Regions from separate parts of the Metabacillus flavus genome, predicted to be linked through region 2. Evidence: riboswitches for the same ligand, from Rfam matches in the RefSeq annotation. Region 2 holds a riboswitch; the other holds the start of a gene.
The links. Region 2 has a riboswitch for thiamine pyrophosphate ahead of thiT (energy-coupled thiamine transporter ThiT). Riboswitches for the same ligand answer to the same signal wherever they lie in the genome.

Region 1: linked by a shared signal. The riboswitch ahead of tenA (thiaminase II) and the one ahead of thiT (energy-coupled thiamine transporter ThiT) in region 2 are both predicted to bind thiamine pyrophosphate.

The regions. Positions count from the first base shown of each region.
Region 1 covers NZ_JAGVRK010000001.1:983,867-990,386, forward strand. The annotation lists gene J9317_RS05225 (MBL fold metallo-hydrolase) at 1-241, opposite strand, end outside; gene J9317_RS05230 (Lrp/AsnC family transcriptional regulator) at 360-782, shown strand; gene chrA (chromate efflux transporter) at 871-2,058, shown strand; gene J9317_RS05240 (DUF3231 family protein) at 2,323-3,297, shown strand; TPP riboswitch at 3,347-3,453, shown strand; gene tenA (thiaminase II) at 3,529-4,215, shown strand; gene J9317_RS05250 (hypothetical protein) at 4,495-4,848, opposite strand; gene J9317_RS05255 (hypothetical protein) at 5,012-5,491, shown strand; gene J9317_RS05260 (ferritin-like domain-containing protein) at 5,537-5,977, opposite strand; gene J9317_RS20775 (hypothetical protein) at 6,105-6,239, shown strand; gene J9317_RS05265 (GNAT family N-acetyltransferase) at 6,280-6,520, shown strand, end outside.
Region 2 covers NZ_JAGVRK010000001.1:3,066,693-3,073,212, forward strand. The annotation lists rRNA gene J9317_RS15720 (16S ribosomal RNA) at 1-1,357, opposite strand, end outside; gene J9317_RS15725 (MGMT family protein) at 1,588-1,905, opposite strand; TPP riboswitch at 2,050-2,150, shown strand; gene thiT (energy-coupled thiamine transporter ThiT) at 2,245-2,832, shown strand; gene J9317_RS15735 (class D sortase) at 2,836-3,474, opposite strand; gene J9317_RS15740 (processed acidic surface protein) at 3,474-4,646, opposite strand; gene J9317_RS15745 (hypothetical protein) at 4,806-4,997, shown strand; gene J9317_RS15750 (GNAT family N-acetyltransferase) at 5,035-5,568, opposite strand; gene J9317_RS15755 (DMT family transporter) at 5,626-6,520, opposite strand, start outside.

The DNA of each region.
Region 1 (6,520 bases), 2.1 Mb from region 2:
AATCTTTGATGGCTGCGTCATCATAGTGATCGGGATGCAGATGAGTAACGATTACCGCATCCGCTTCAATAATTTCTTTGATTGGTACGGGCAGGCTGACCATTGGATTCCGTTTATCCTGATTAGGGGTGTTGGGAAACGGAGGCATGGCTCCTTTATCAGCAAAAAACGGGTCAATTAGAAAGGTTTTTCCTGCGTAATTTACAACTAATGTAGCATTGCGGATTAGACGAATCTCCATCTCAAGTTCCTCCTTTTGTATGATTCTCCTATAGGATAATATAAGAAGGGATATGACATACATAGATATAATCAAGAGTTTAAGCAGATATACTTGAATTGTGAAAGAGGTGGAAGAATTGCTTGATCAAACCGATCAAAGGATTATAAGCGAGCTCATGAAAAATGGCCGTATCACTATGAAGGAATTAGGAGAGAAGGTTCATTTAACGGGGCAGGCTGCTTCTTCAAGAGTAATCAAGCTTGAGGAGGAGGGGGTTATTGAAGGCTATACAATCCACCTCAATGAAAAGAAAGCAGGATACTCGATTCACGCTTTCCTAAACATATATACAAACAGCTTCAATCACCAGCCTTATTTAAATTACCTTTCTACTCAGAAGGAGTATGTGCTTAAAAATTTTAAGATTAGCGGAGACGGGTGTTATTTGCTCGAATGCCGGTTTCCGGGCAATGAGGAACTGGATGCCTTCTTAACGGGGTTAACCAGCCACGTGAATTACAAGCTGTCCATCGTCATTAATGAGACACAAATTGTGTAAATTTTTCGTTACATTTGATAGTCCATTATCCTCTCCCAGCATGTCCATGCTACTATAAAGGTTGATTATAATAACGGAGGACTTTTAGATGAATTCGCGTATTAAAACCTGGCTTGAGATTTTATTCGTGTCCTCTAAGCTCGGATGGACCTCCTTTGGCGGTCCAGTTGCCCATTTAGGGTATTTCCGGGAGGAGTATGTCAAAAAGAAAAAATGGCTGGATGACCAGTCTTATGCAGATATCGTAGCGCTGTGCCAGTTTCTCCCGGGACCTGCGAGCAGTCAGGTCGGCCTTTCCATCGGGCTGCTGCGGGGAGGCCTCGTTGGGAGTTTTCTATCATGGTTCGGTTTTACCATGCCCTCTATCCTTATCCTGATCTTATGCGCATACTTGTTCAAGGGGACGGATGTTCATGACGCAGGCTGGCTGATGGGACTGAAAATTACAGCGGTAGCAGTAGTAGCGCAGGCTGTGATGGGAATGGGGAAATCACTTGCACCGGACAGACCGCGGATCGCAATCGCTGTTCTGGCTGCAATCGGTGCCCTTTTCGTTCCATCAGCATGGGGGCAGATTGCAATTATTGCAGGATCGGCTGCTGCGGGTTATATGCTATATAAAAGAGAAGAAGTTCCTGCCGTGCCTAAGCTTGTCCTTTCAATCGGTAAAAAAACAGCTGCAGCTTCACTCTTATTGTTTGTTTTGCTGCTTGTGCTCCTGCCCATTATCCGGCAGACATTCCCAGGGACCTATATCGCTTTATTTGACGTATTTTACCGTGTCGGTTCCCTCGTATTCGGCGGCGGTCATGTCGTCCTGCCGATGCTTGAAAAAGAGGTAGTTCCTGCAGGCTGGATGACACAGGATGTGTTTCTTGCCGGATACGGGGCCGCACAGGCAGTTCCTGGCCCGCTTTTTACACTTGCTGGTTATATCGGTGCGATCATCTCTGATGTTCCCGGAGCCTTAATCGCGACCGCTGCTATGTTTCTGCCTTCATTTTTGCTCGTCATCGGAGTTCTTCCTTTTTGGAGCAGCATCCGCGGAAAAAAGGGAGTGCAGGCAGCCCTCATGGGAGTAAATGCTGCGGTGGTTGGCATTCTGCTTGCCGCCTTGTATGATCCTGTTTTTACAAGTGCCGTTGATTCAGCTGCCTCTTTTGCTCTGGCCCTTGTCTCCTTTGCTTTTCTCGTTTATTGGAAGCTGCCGCCATGGCTAGTCGTGGCACTTACCATAATCGGCGGCACATTGATGAAGCAAATTGGAGTGCTTTAAAAAAACAATATGATATACTAACCGGCAAAGGAAGGTGATTTCTTATGAATAGTAAACAGTCCATCCTAAAAAAAGTTGTGGATTATGCGAGAAGGAATCCTGAACAGACAAAAAAAGCAATCAATCTGGTAACCAAAACTTTAAAAAATCGAAAAAAATAAATGTGCAGATGGCCTTTACTGGTCATCTTTTTTTACTTCCTCATATTATCTTCTTTTTTTGGAAAAATAACTGTATCTATTTATTTTGAAAAGAGGAATCAGCATGAAACCAATGTCTTCATCCGAATATGCAAATTTATGGTCCACTTATCAGAAAAAGACGATGGTGCTCCGGATCATGGAGCATGCTCTTCAAGTTACCACCCAAAAAGATATTCAGTCCATCTTACGGTATGCACATCAGGAAGAGACGAAATTTGTAAAAGAAATTACTCAGCTGCTTCAAAAAGAGGGGGCTTGTATTCCTGAAGGATTTGATGAGACTGATGTAAACCGGAATGCGGATCGGCTGTTCGACCAATATTATTATATCCGGTTTCTGCGGATGCTGATGAAGCTTGGTATTGCTCTTAATGCCATACATTTGACAATGGCCTATAGAAATGATGTACACGACTTCTTTTCAAGGACTTCCGCCCACTCAAATAAAGTGTTTGGCATGTGTACAAATTGTTTGCTCCAAGTAGGGAACGGAACGATTCCCCCAGTTATTCAAATGCCGGATCACCCAAAATACGTAGTAGATGAAAAGTACCTGTCTGGATTTCATTTTAGAAAAAGACACCTCAACGCATCTGAAGTGTCCATTATCTACCATATTATTGAAAATAATAACTTCGGTGCACAGCTGATGAATGGGCTGTCTAAAGGAGTGCAGCACTCCGATGTAAGAAAATACCTTCAAAAGGGGCAGGAGCTGTCCATTGATTTGTATCAATCATATGCAAAGGTATTGCAGGAGAGCGGCATCTCTGTTCCGGCGCTGCCAGGTGCAGTTATCACTCAATCCAAAATGAGTCCGTATTCTGATAAGCTCATCATGTATCTAGTTAACCTTCTTTGCAGCTTTGGATTAACAAGCAATGCGCTTGGTACAACCTTCAGTCTCCGTCCGGACCTTCCGCTGAAAATGGCATTGGCCGCAAGAGATATTTTCTCCTTTGCCAAAGAAGGCGCGAAAATCATGATTGAGCACCAATGGATGGAGGAAGTGCCGGAAGCCATTGTGAAGGATTAGTTGTACTTTTTTCTGTAGATGTTATGATGAATCTGGAAAATAAAATACCGCACACCACTAGGGGAGCCTAACGAATAGGCTGAGACCGAAATATCTTCGGGACCCTTGGAACCTGATCTGGTTTGAACCAGCGGAGGGAAGTGGAAGATTGTTTTTTTATAATCTTTCCCGCTCTTATCCGTTAAGAGCGGTTTTTTATTTTTACATAAAGAAAGCAGGGGGAATTCGGAGATGTCATCTTTTACAGAACAGTTAAGAAAAGCAGCCGATTCAATTTGGGAGGCAAACTTCAACCACCCGTTTGTTAAAGGAATCGGCGATGGAACACTGCCGCTGGAAAACTTTCGTTACTATGTCATGCAGGATGCGTATTACTTATCCCACTTTGCCAAAGTTCAGGCGCTCGCAGGGGGAAAGGCGGACGATCTTCATGTAACAGCGCGAATGGCCTTCCATGCTCAGGGAACCTATGAAGCAGAATTATCACTTCATGAGAAATTCTCAGCACTGCTCGGCATTACAGAAGAAGAAAAACGGGCATTTGAACCATCACCAACTGCATATGCCTACACATCCCATATGTACCGATCTGCCATCAATGGAAGCCTCGGCGAAATCATTGCCTGTATCCTGCCATGCTATTGGATTTACTATGAAATTGGCGAGAGATTGAAAGAGTGCAAGCCTCAAGAACCGATCTATCAGGAATGGATCGCGGCCTATGGAGGCGAATGGTTCAAAGAACTAGTATTTGAACAGCTTGAGCGTCTGGATCAGCTGGCCCTGGAGGCATCTGAAAAAGAACGCCAGAAAATGGTCCGGCATTTTACGCTCAGCTGCAAATACGAACTGGCATTTTGGGAAATGGCCTATACGATGGAACAATGGCCGGATGCGGCAGCTGTTGAGGGGCAGTAAGAGTGGAGACGCCGATAAGGGAGTGTCTGATAAAAAGAGCGGAGTGTCCGATATCCATGCGCGAGCGAGCGATATCCCCTCGCATGTGTCTGATAAAAAGCCGAGTGTGCGATATCAGGCCATGAACGTCCGATAAAAAAGCGGAGTGTCCGTGTGCCATGAGCACCCGATAAAAAGCCAAGTTTCTGTTATCCTGCCACGAAAGATTAAAAGAAGAGCTAAGAGTCTCTCCGCAAAAAAAACCGGCTTCCAACAGGAGGCCGGCCTTTTCTCAATCAATTAATCAACTACTTCATCATCAAATGGGTTAATCACGTAAATATAACCGTGGGCTAAATCAATCCGGAGGATCCATTCCCATGGAACGTCCAGTCTTTTATAAATAGTTTTCCAAAACTCAGCGGATTTCGTTTCAAATTCCAGGTATTCCTGCAGCAGCTCCTTATAGGAAGCTCCCTGAATCTGGATGTTTGAATCCATTAGACGCATGTGGGCGAGGTGCCTGCACTCCAATTCCTGGGCCAACTGAAGCTCTTCCTGTGTGGCTGTTCCAATAACGGTGCCGTCCTCAGGTATTGCCGCAAAAACGTTTACATTTTCATCTACTGTAACTGGCTGTTCGTCGAAGCGCATGAGTCATTTCCTCCTTGTTTTGGAATAGGATGGTTCTCCCCTATCATACATGAAAAGTTTCAATAATGACATGAATAATCATTGGGTTTGATGAAGGATATTTCGGGAAAACAGGCAGTACGGACATCAGACATTTCATCAATGAATAGGGAGGCGCTTTTTAATGTTCGAGCTTCGGGACGTTGTGACACTGCTTTGGTCACTTTGCATTGTTTTGCCGATCGCATCATTTGTTCATCAATTAGGCCATACCGTTATGGCGCTTGCCTTTGGCGGAAAAGGGACATTCACAATTGGAAGAGGGAAACCGCTTTTTACGTTTAAAAACCTGACGGTAAAACGTCTTTATTTTTTGGATTCTTTTTGCCAGTATGAAGGCCTTAGGTATGATAATCGGGCCACGCATGCCATGGTATATGGAGGGGGGGCGCTTTTTAATCTTCTGTCCATCTTGCTGGTTAATCTGCTTATTGTGCAGAATGTATTAGAGCCGCATTTGTTTTTCTATCAGTTTGCTTATTTTTCAAGCTACTATGTCATTTTCGCTCTTCTCCCTGTCCGATATTCAGAGGATCATCCAAGTGATGGAATGGCGATTTATGAAGTTCTCCGTCATGGACGCAAATGCGATCATATTGATTAATAGAAAAATTGCCCGGTACGAAAAAAACCGCCATCAGGCGGTAAATTAAATTTTTGTTAAGTAGTATAAGAACCATACAGCATGGTTTTGCTCATCCGCCGCCGCTCTTTTGAAAATGCGCTTTATGTACGCATTAGTGGCTTTATCTGATATGTCCAGATAGAAATCAACAGTTTCCTGTTCATCCTTGAAAGCGGCATTAAGCCCTTTCTCATAGGTTGAGGGACATTCTTCAATTTGCTTCGGTTTGTGCTGGCGTCCTGTCAGCGACAGATAAATCTGCGAAAACTCCTCATAATGCCTCCTTTCATCCTTCTGAATTTCAAGAATTTTTTCCCGCTGTTCCTGAGTTGGTGCTTGCTTTGCTAGAACTTCATAGCAATTAATCGCGCTGTATTCCCCATCAATTGCTTTTGCAATTTCTTTGGCAAGCAATGCATTCTGGTTCATTTGGCGCTGGTATTCCTCGTAATATGGATACTGCATGTACTTGATCCCCCTTAAAAAGTAAGCTTGATAAAATATATGACAGAAATTTCAATTTAGTAGTGAAAAGGTTCGGAACATTCTTTATAATAAATTCTAATATCATCAGGGGATGTGTTGAGAAGCAATGATAACCGTTGTTAAAGCAAGTCTTGAACACATTCAAGGAATCATTCGTGTTTGTTCAGATGGCTACAGGAGTACATACCTTTTCAATGAGTACATAGAACGCAGACCGAGACAAAAAGAAATTATTCACTAAGATGCTAAGATGCAAGAGAAGACTGTAAGGGGGCTGCATTATGATTAGACAACTAACAGAAAAAGACCATGAACAATGCTATTCCTACGTTTCCGGGAAGCCTGCTGAAAACTTGTTTATTATAGGGGACATCGAAGCATTCGGGTACAATGAGCCTTTTCAGAAGGTGTGGGGCGATTTTAATGAGGATGGCGAGCTTAAGGGGATTCTATTAAAATATGAAGCGAATTATATTCCTTTTTCCCATGGAGATTTTGATGCAAGCGGATTTGCCGGAATTA
Region 2 (6,520 bases):
GCTGATCCGCGATTACTAGCGATTCCGGCTTCATGCAGGCGAGTTGCAGCCTGCAATCCGAACTGAGAATGGTTTTATGGGATTCGCTTAACCTCGCGGTTTTGCAGCCCTTTGTACCATCCATTGTAGCACGTGTGTAGCCCAGGTCATAAGGGGCATGATGATTTGACGTCATCCCCACCTTCCTCCGGTTTGTCACCGGCAGTCACCTTAGAGTGCCCAACTGAATGCTGGCAACTAAGATCAAGGGTTGCGCTCGTTGCGGGACTTAACCCAACATCTCACGACACGAGCTGACGACAACCATGCACCACCTGTCACTCTGTCCCCCGAAGGGGAACCTTCTATCTCTAGAAGTGGCAGAGGATGTCAAGACCTGGTAAGGTTCTTCGCGTTGCTTCGAATTAAACCACATGCTCCACCGCTTGTGCGGGCCCCCGTCAATTCCTTTGAGTTTCAGTCTTGCGACCGTACTCCCCAGGCGGAGTGCTTAATGCGTTAGCTGCAGCACTAAAGGGCGGAAACCCTCTAACACTTAGCACTCATCGTTTACGGCGTGGACTACCAGGGTATCTAATCCTGTTCGCTCCCCACGCTTTCGCGCCTCAGCGTCAGTTACAGACCAGAGAGTCGCCTTCGCCACTGGTGTTCCTCCACATCTCTACGCATTTCACCGCTACACGTGGAATTCCACTCTCCTCTTCTGTACTCAAGTCCTCCAGTTTCCAATGACCCTCCCCGGTTGAGCCGGGGGCTTTCACATCAGACTTAAAAGACCGCCTGCGCGCGCTTTACGCCCAATAATTCCGGACAACGCTTGCCACCTACGTATTACCGCGGCTGCTGGCACGTAGTTAGCCGTGGCTTTCTGGTTAGGTACCGTCAAGGCGCGGGCAGTGACTCCCGCACTTGTTCTTCCCTAACAACAGAGCTTTACGATCCGAAAACCTTCATCACTCACGCGGCGTTGCTCCGTCAGACTTTCGTCCATTGCGGAAGATTCCCTACTGCTGCCTCCCGTAGGAGTCTGGGCCGTGTCTCAGTCCCAGTGTGGCCGATCACCCTCTCAGGTCGGCTACGCATCGTCGCCTTGGTGAGCCATTACCTCACCAACTAGCTAATGCGCCGCGGGCCCATCTGTAAGTGACAGCATAACCGTCTTTTATCTTCGAACCATGCGGTTCGAAAAGTTATCCGGTATTAGCTCCGGTTTCCCGGAGTTATCCCAGTCTTACAGGCAGGTTGCCCACGTGTTACTCACCCGTCCGCCGCTGACCTCCGAAGAGGTCCGCTCGACTTGCATGTATTAGGCACGCCGCCAGCGTTCGTCCTGAGCCAGGATCAAACTCTCCAAAAAGTAGTTTGACTAGCTCTTGTTTGTTGCTCTTGAATTAACGTTGGCACTTCGATTTGTTTAGTTTTCAAAGATCATTTTTTGTAACCGCTTCGTTAGCGGCTTTAATAATATATCACGCTGTTAGACAAGAGTCAACATCTTTTTCAACAATGTTTTCTAGAGGAAAATTCTTCTGTTTTCAGCGACGAATATTAATATATCACAATACTTCTAAAAGTACAATCTATTTCTCACATTTCCTCATGAATATGATGCTGAAATTTCTGAAGCGATATTTTATTCCCTGTTTCGATTTCAACTCCTTCTATAGATAAAGCTTTTTTCTGCTGTTCAAGAACATCCTGGTCTTTAATGGATAGTTCTCCTTTGGAACTGATCACTCTATGCCAAGGCAGACTATATTTCCTGCTCATCGTATGAAGAACTCTTACAACCTGTCTTGCTCCTCTCGGACTTCCGGCTGCAAATGCAATTTGTCCATAAGTCATAACCCGGCCCTCCGGAATGCTTTTTATTATTTGAATAGCCTTTTCCGTAAATGGTTTCATTCTCCCCCTCCTTCAGATTAATTGGAATCAAATCAATATTACCAAATAAGCGTCCCTTAAATGTCATGCTTCTATAAAAATTAAAATTGTTATTGTCGAAATTTGTGACATAGTGTATAGTAAAAATAATTAAATAATTCGGTATACGACCACTAGGGGAGCCTCCAGCTGAGAATGAACAATATGTTCTAAACCCTTTGAACCTGTTAGTTAATGCTTGCGTAGGGATGTGGCTTGATCGTTTAACTTCGTGATTAAAGCAGTGCGTGGAAGCAAGAGCATTCTCCGCATTGCTTTTTTATTTTCTCCTTTTGGTCGATGCCTGTAAAAGGAGCCTATATGAAAAACCAAAAACTGCTATTCTTATCCGAAACAGCAATTTTAACTGCTCTGGCACTGTTGCTGGACATGCTTTCAAGTTTTTTCATCAAGATGCCTCAAGGCGGGTCACTGTCATTTGGAATGATTCCAATATTTATTATGTCCTTCAGGTGGGGTCTTAAAGGCGGATTGCTCACAGGCCTTCTGACCGGAATTCTCCAGCCAATTTTGGGACCTGCTTTTATCGTACATCCTGCCCAGGCTATTTTGGACTATCCGCTGCCTTTCATGCTTGCTGGTACGAGCGGCTTGTTTGCAGGATGGGTACACTCTGCATTGAAGCAAAATAAATGGAGCAGCCTGGCCGCTGTTATGGCGGCAACCTTGCTTGGTTCAGCTCTTCGGCTTGCTTCACACGTTTTATCCGGAATCGTCTTTTTTGGCTCGTACGCACCTAAGGGCACTCCCGTTTTCATTTACTCACTTGTGTACAATGCAACCTGGATGATCCCTACTTGGATAGTCGCTGCCCTTGCTATCTGGCTAGTCATTATGAATTCACCCGTGCTAATTAAAAGCAATGCAAAAAAAACCGCAAGCCATTGAGGCTTACGGTTTTTCTGTTTTAATGAGATTTGCGATTAAAACATAGCGTTCTGGAGCTGAACCAATAAAATCGAACGGATAGCATGTAGATACAGTTAGCGTCGCCCTTGGTTTAGGTACGATCACCGTACGGTCATTTTCATCTACGATGCGTACCTTGCGAACTTTATAAGTAAAAGTGCCAGCTGATGTTTTCACTACAAGCAGATCGTTCTCCCCTACTTTTCCAAGCTGTCTGAAGACGGTATCCCGGTGTCCTGATAAAACAGAGTTATCCTTTTCACCAGGAAGGACAGATTGAGCAAAATGCCCAACTCCTTTTTCGAGCTCGTCTTCATCCGTCCCATGGTAAATGGGCAGAACTGCCTCTAGTTTAGGGATGATCAATTCACCCATCCTCTCACCTTTTACCGGTCTTGTTTCGTATAAAGGTGAAGGTTTAGCGCCTTCTGTCTCACTTGCTTTAGCCGGCGCCGTTTTGATGACATGGTAATCCGCTTTCTGCTGTTCATAGAAAAAGTAAGCTTTTGCTAATTTAAACGCATTTGTACTAGTTAAGAAAACTCCGGCAGCAAACAGTATCACGGCACTAAAAAGAAGAAGCGTACGCTTCTTCTTTACTAATGGAAGGAAATGTTTCATCAAATAGATGCACGCAGCTTTCTTCTGATGAAAAAGGACACTGCAATTAAAAAAGCTCCTGCAATCATCCAGTTTGCATGGAATCCTGCTGTCTTAGGCATTTTAGCACCTTTAACCGTAGCTTCCGGTTTTTCAGTCTGATTTTTAATGGATGAAACTGTTTCAGAGGTTTTTACTAAGTCCTGACCCGTTTCTTTAATTAATTCCGATCCAATCATTTCAGAAGTTAAGGTCATATCCAAAATCAGTTTGTTATCCAAATCATAAAGCTCGACGAATAGGTCTGCGCCATCAACATCATTGAGACTCATCATAGTCTGCAAGGAGAGCTCTTTTTTAATGCCATCCTTGACTAGGTAGTATTTCGCCTGCAAATTAAGCAGATCCATCATTTCACCGTAGATGGAGATCATTTCTTGAACGTCTTTCTCAGAAAGCTCATCCACACTTTCAAAATCACCGATTGCCATCATTCTGTCGCCAAGCTGCATCAGCTGCGCATCAATGTATGGATTGTTTTGATACACTTTTTCGAAATGTGCAGCAAGACGCTCAAATTCTTCTTGTGTTAAACCAAGCTGATCAAATATTTCTTCAAAATCAGATTCCATATCCGGAAGTTCCATAAAATTATAGATTTCCTCATCAAGTTCTTCAATAGAATCGTAATCTTCCAAAACAAGTCCGTGCTCCTTCATAAACTGGTCAAACTCTTCACGGGAGGCAAAATCGTAGCTTTCCCAAAGTTCCTGAAGTGTAGCATCATTTATTTCTGTAGGAAAGTCCCCCGCAATTTGGATCGTTTCAAGCAAATAATTTTCAAAATAGAAAACATCCTGTACTTTTTCCCCATCGAATAAATCCCCGTTTTCAACAAGGAGGTCTGTTAATTGTTCTTCTGTTAATTGATATTTTGCAAGAATTTCTTTAAGAACATCATCAGTCACCCTTCTTCCAAGATGACTTCTTAAATCTTCTACATCCTCAAATTCATCAAACATTCTGTAATCAAAGTTCTCTAAGTATGTCTCAAGCTGGCCATGTGTCAGGTTAATTTCTTTTAAGTAGGCTTTATAGCTGCTGCTGTTTACGTCAATCTTGCCTGCAGCCAGTGCTGTGTGTGCAACGAGCAGCTGAAGCAGTACAAGACATGCCGCGAAATATTTTTTCACCGCAGTGTCCCCCTGTAATATTTGTAATCTAGAAAATTATATACTGAAATTTTTGTAATGTATAGCACAATATTTTATTGGAGGTTTATTAAATAGTTCTATTTTAGCTTGAAGATGAATCTACTAGAGTTATAGGAAGTAGCTTCGGGAGGCCAGGCAATGAGTCCAACCTTTTTCTTTATGTTAGGAAGCATGCTGTTATCTATCATTCATTTTCTAATCAGCTATAGGGAAGCCATTCGGGTAAGTAATGAGGAAGGACCTGTATTCGGATGGGGATTGGTATTTAATGTACCGCTTGCATTTCTGTTTGCCATACTGGCTAATTTGTTCCATCACCAGCTAAATTAGAAAGGCCTCCTGAAACGGAGGCCTTTCTAATCTGCTATTAAACTCTGTTGCCTTGCAGCAGCATGGATTTAAGCCGTTCAATATCCTTCCAGCCGAAAGCATATTCAATATGTTCCCGATTTCCAATTGAAAACGTTTCTTCGCCTATTAATTCAGGAAAATAGGATTCGTAAAATCCACGTGAAGGATTTTCACTGATTACCCAAACCATGACAGATTGGAAGCCTTTATCCATGAGATCATCAATCGAATTTAACAGCAGCGCACTGCCAATCCCTTTTCGCTGAACCTCATCCAGAAGATAGATGGCATATATTTCTCCATCAAATCCATGTTTTTCAGAACGCTCCTTGCCATAGCTTGAAAATCCTACGATTCTCCCCTCCTCGTCTTCGGCTATAATCAGGTGATTTAAATCGGCCTTTTCCCACTGGTTTACCTTTTCAGCATAAGTAAGAGAGTTCAAATAATCAGAATCAACGATATCGCGATAAGTGGTCCGCCAACTGTCCACGTGTACTTCTGCAATCCCTTTTATATCCTCTTTCTTTGCTTTTCTGATTTTATACATAATAATCCCCCTGCTCTATTCTATTGTTCACTATTCTCCTATACCCAATTTCTTTCCTTAATCATCCAAATTTCTATTAGAATGCTGAGCAGGAACTTTTTTCCCCCGGAAGCTTCTCTTTATATCCCCCGCCATAAATAGCAAAATCCCCGCAAAAATTACGGCACTTCCGGCTGCCTGAGTCAACATGATCTGCTCATTCAGCACATAATAGGCAAGGATGATTGCACCCGCTGGTTCAAATAGAATAGCGACTGAAATCGTATTCGTGCTGATCCATTTCAAAGCCCAATTAAACAAGGAATGACCCAGCAGATTAGGAAAAATGGCCAAAAGCAGAAGCCACATTAAATTTTCTCCGCTTCCTGGATCTAAACTATACGAAAATACTAAACAATAAAGCAGCAAAGTTCCCGCACTAATTCCGTAAACAAGAGTTGTATGCAAAATCAGCGAATGCCGCTTTCTTACTTCCTGCCCGAATAAAAGATAGGCTGTAACCATAAAACAAGCTGTTAAAGCCAGTAAATCTCCTGCCAGTGCCCATCCGCTGATTTGCAGGTCACCCCAGCTGATTATCAAGCTCCCTATTATCGCAATTGCTGCACTCCACACGGATTGCCGCGTTACCCGCTCTCCAAAAAGAAGGTAGGTTCCTGCAAATGCGAATAGAGGCTGAAGCGTCACAAGAACCACCGAGCTTGCAACGGATGTTAATTCGAGGGACTCAAACCATAAAATAAAATGAAAGGCGAGGAAAATTCCTGCCAGGGAAATATAGAGCCAGTCTTTCTTTTTCATTTCTTTTATGCCCGATCCCTTCGCCATGAGAAAAAAAGGCATCATTAATAGCACAGAAAAGAACATCCGGTAAAAAGCCGTAACAGGCGGCGGAGTGGTGGTCAGTTTGACCATTACTGCAGAGGCCGAGACAGAGAGCACCCCAATTAAT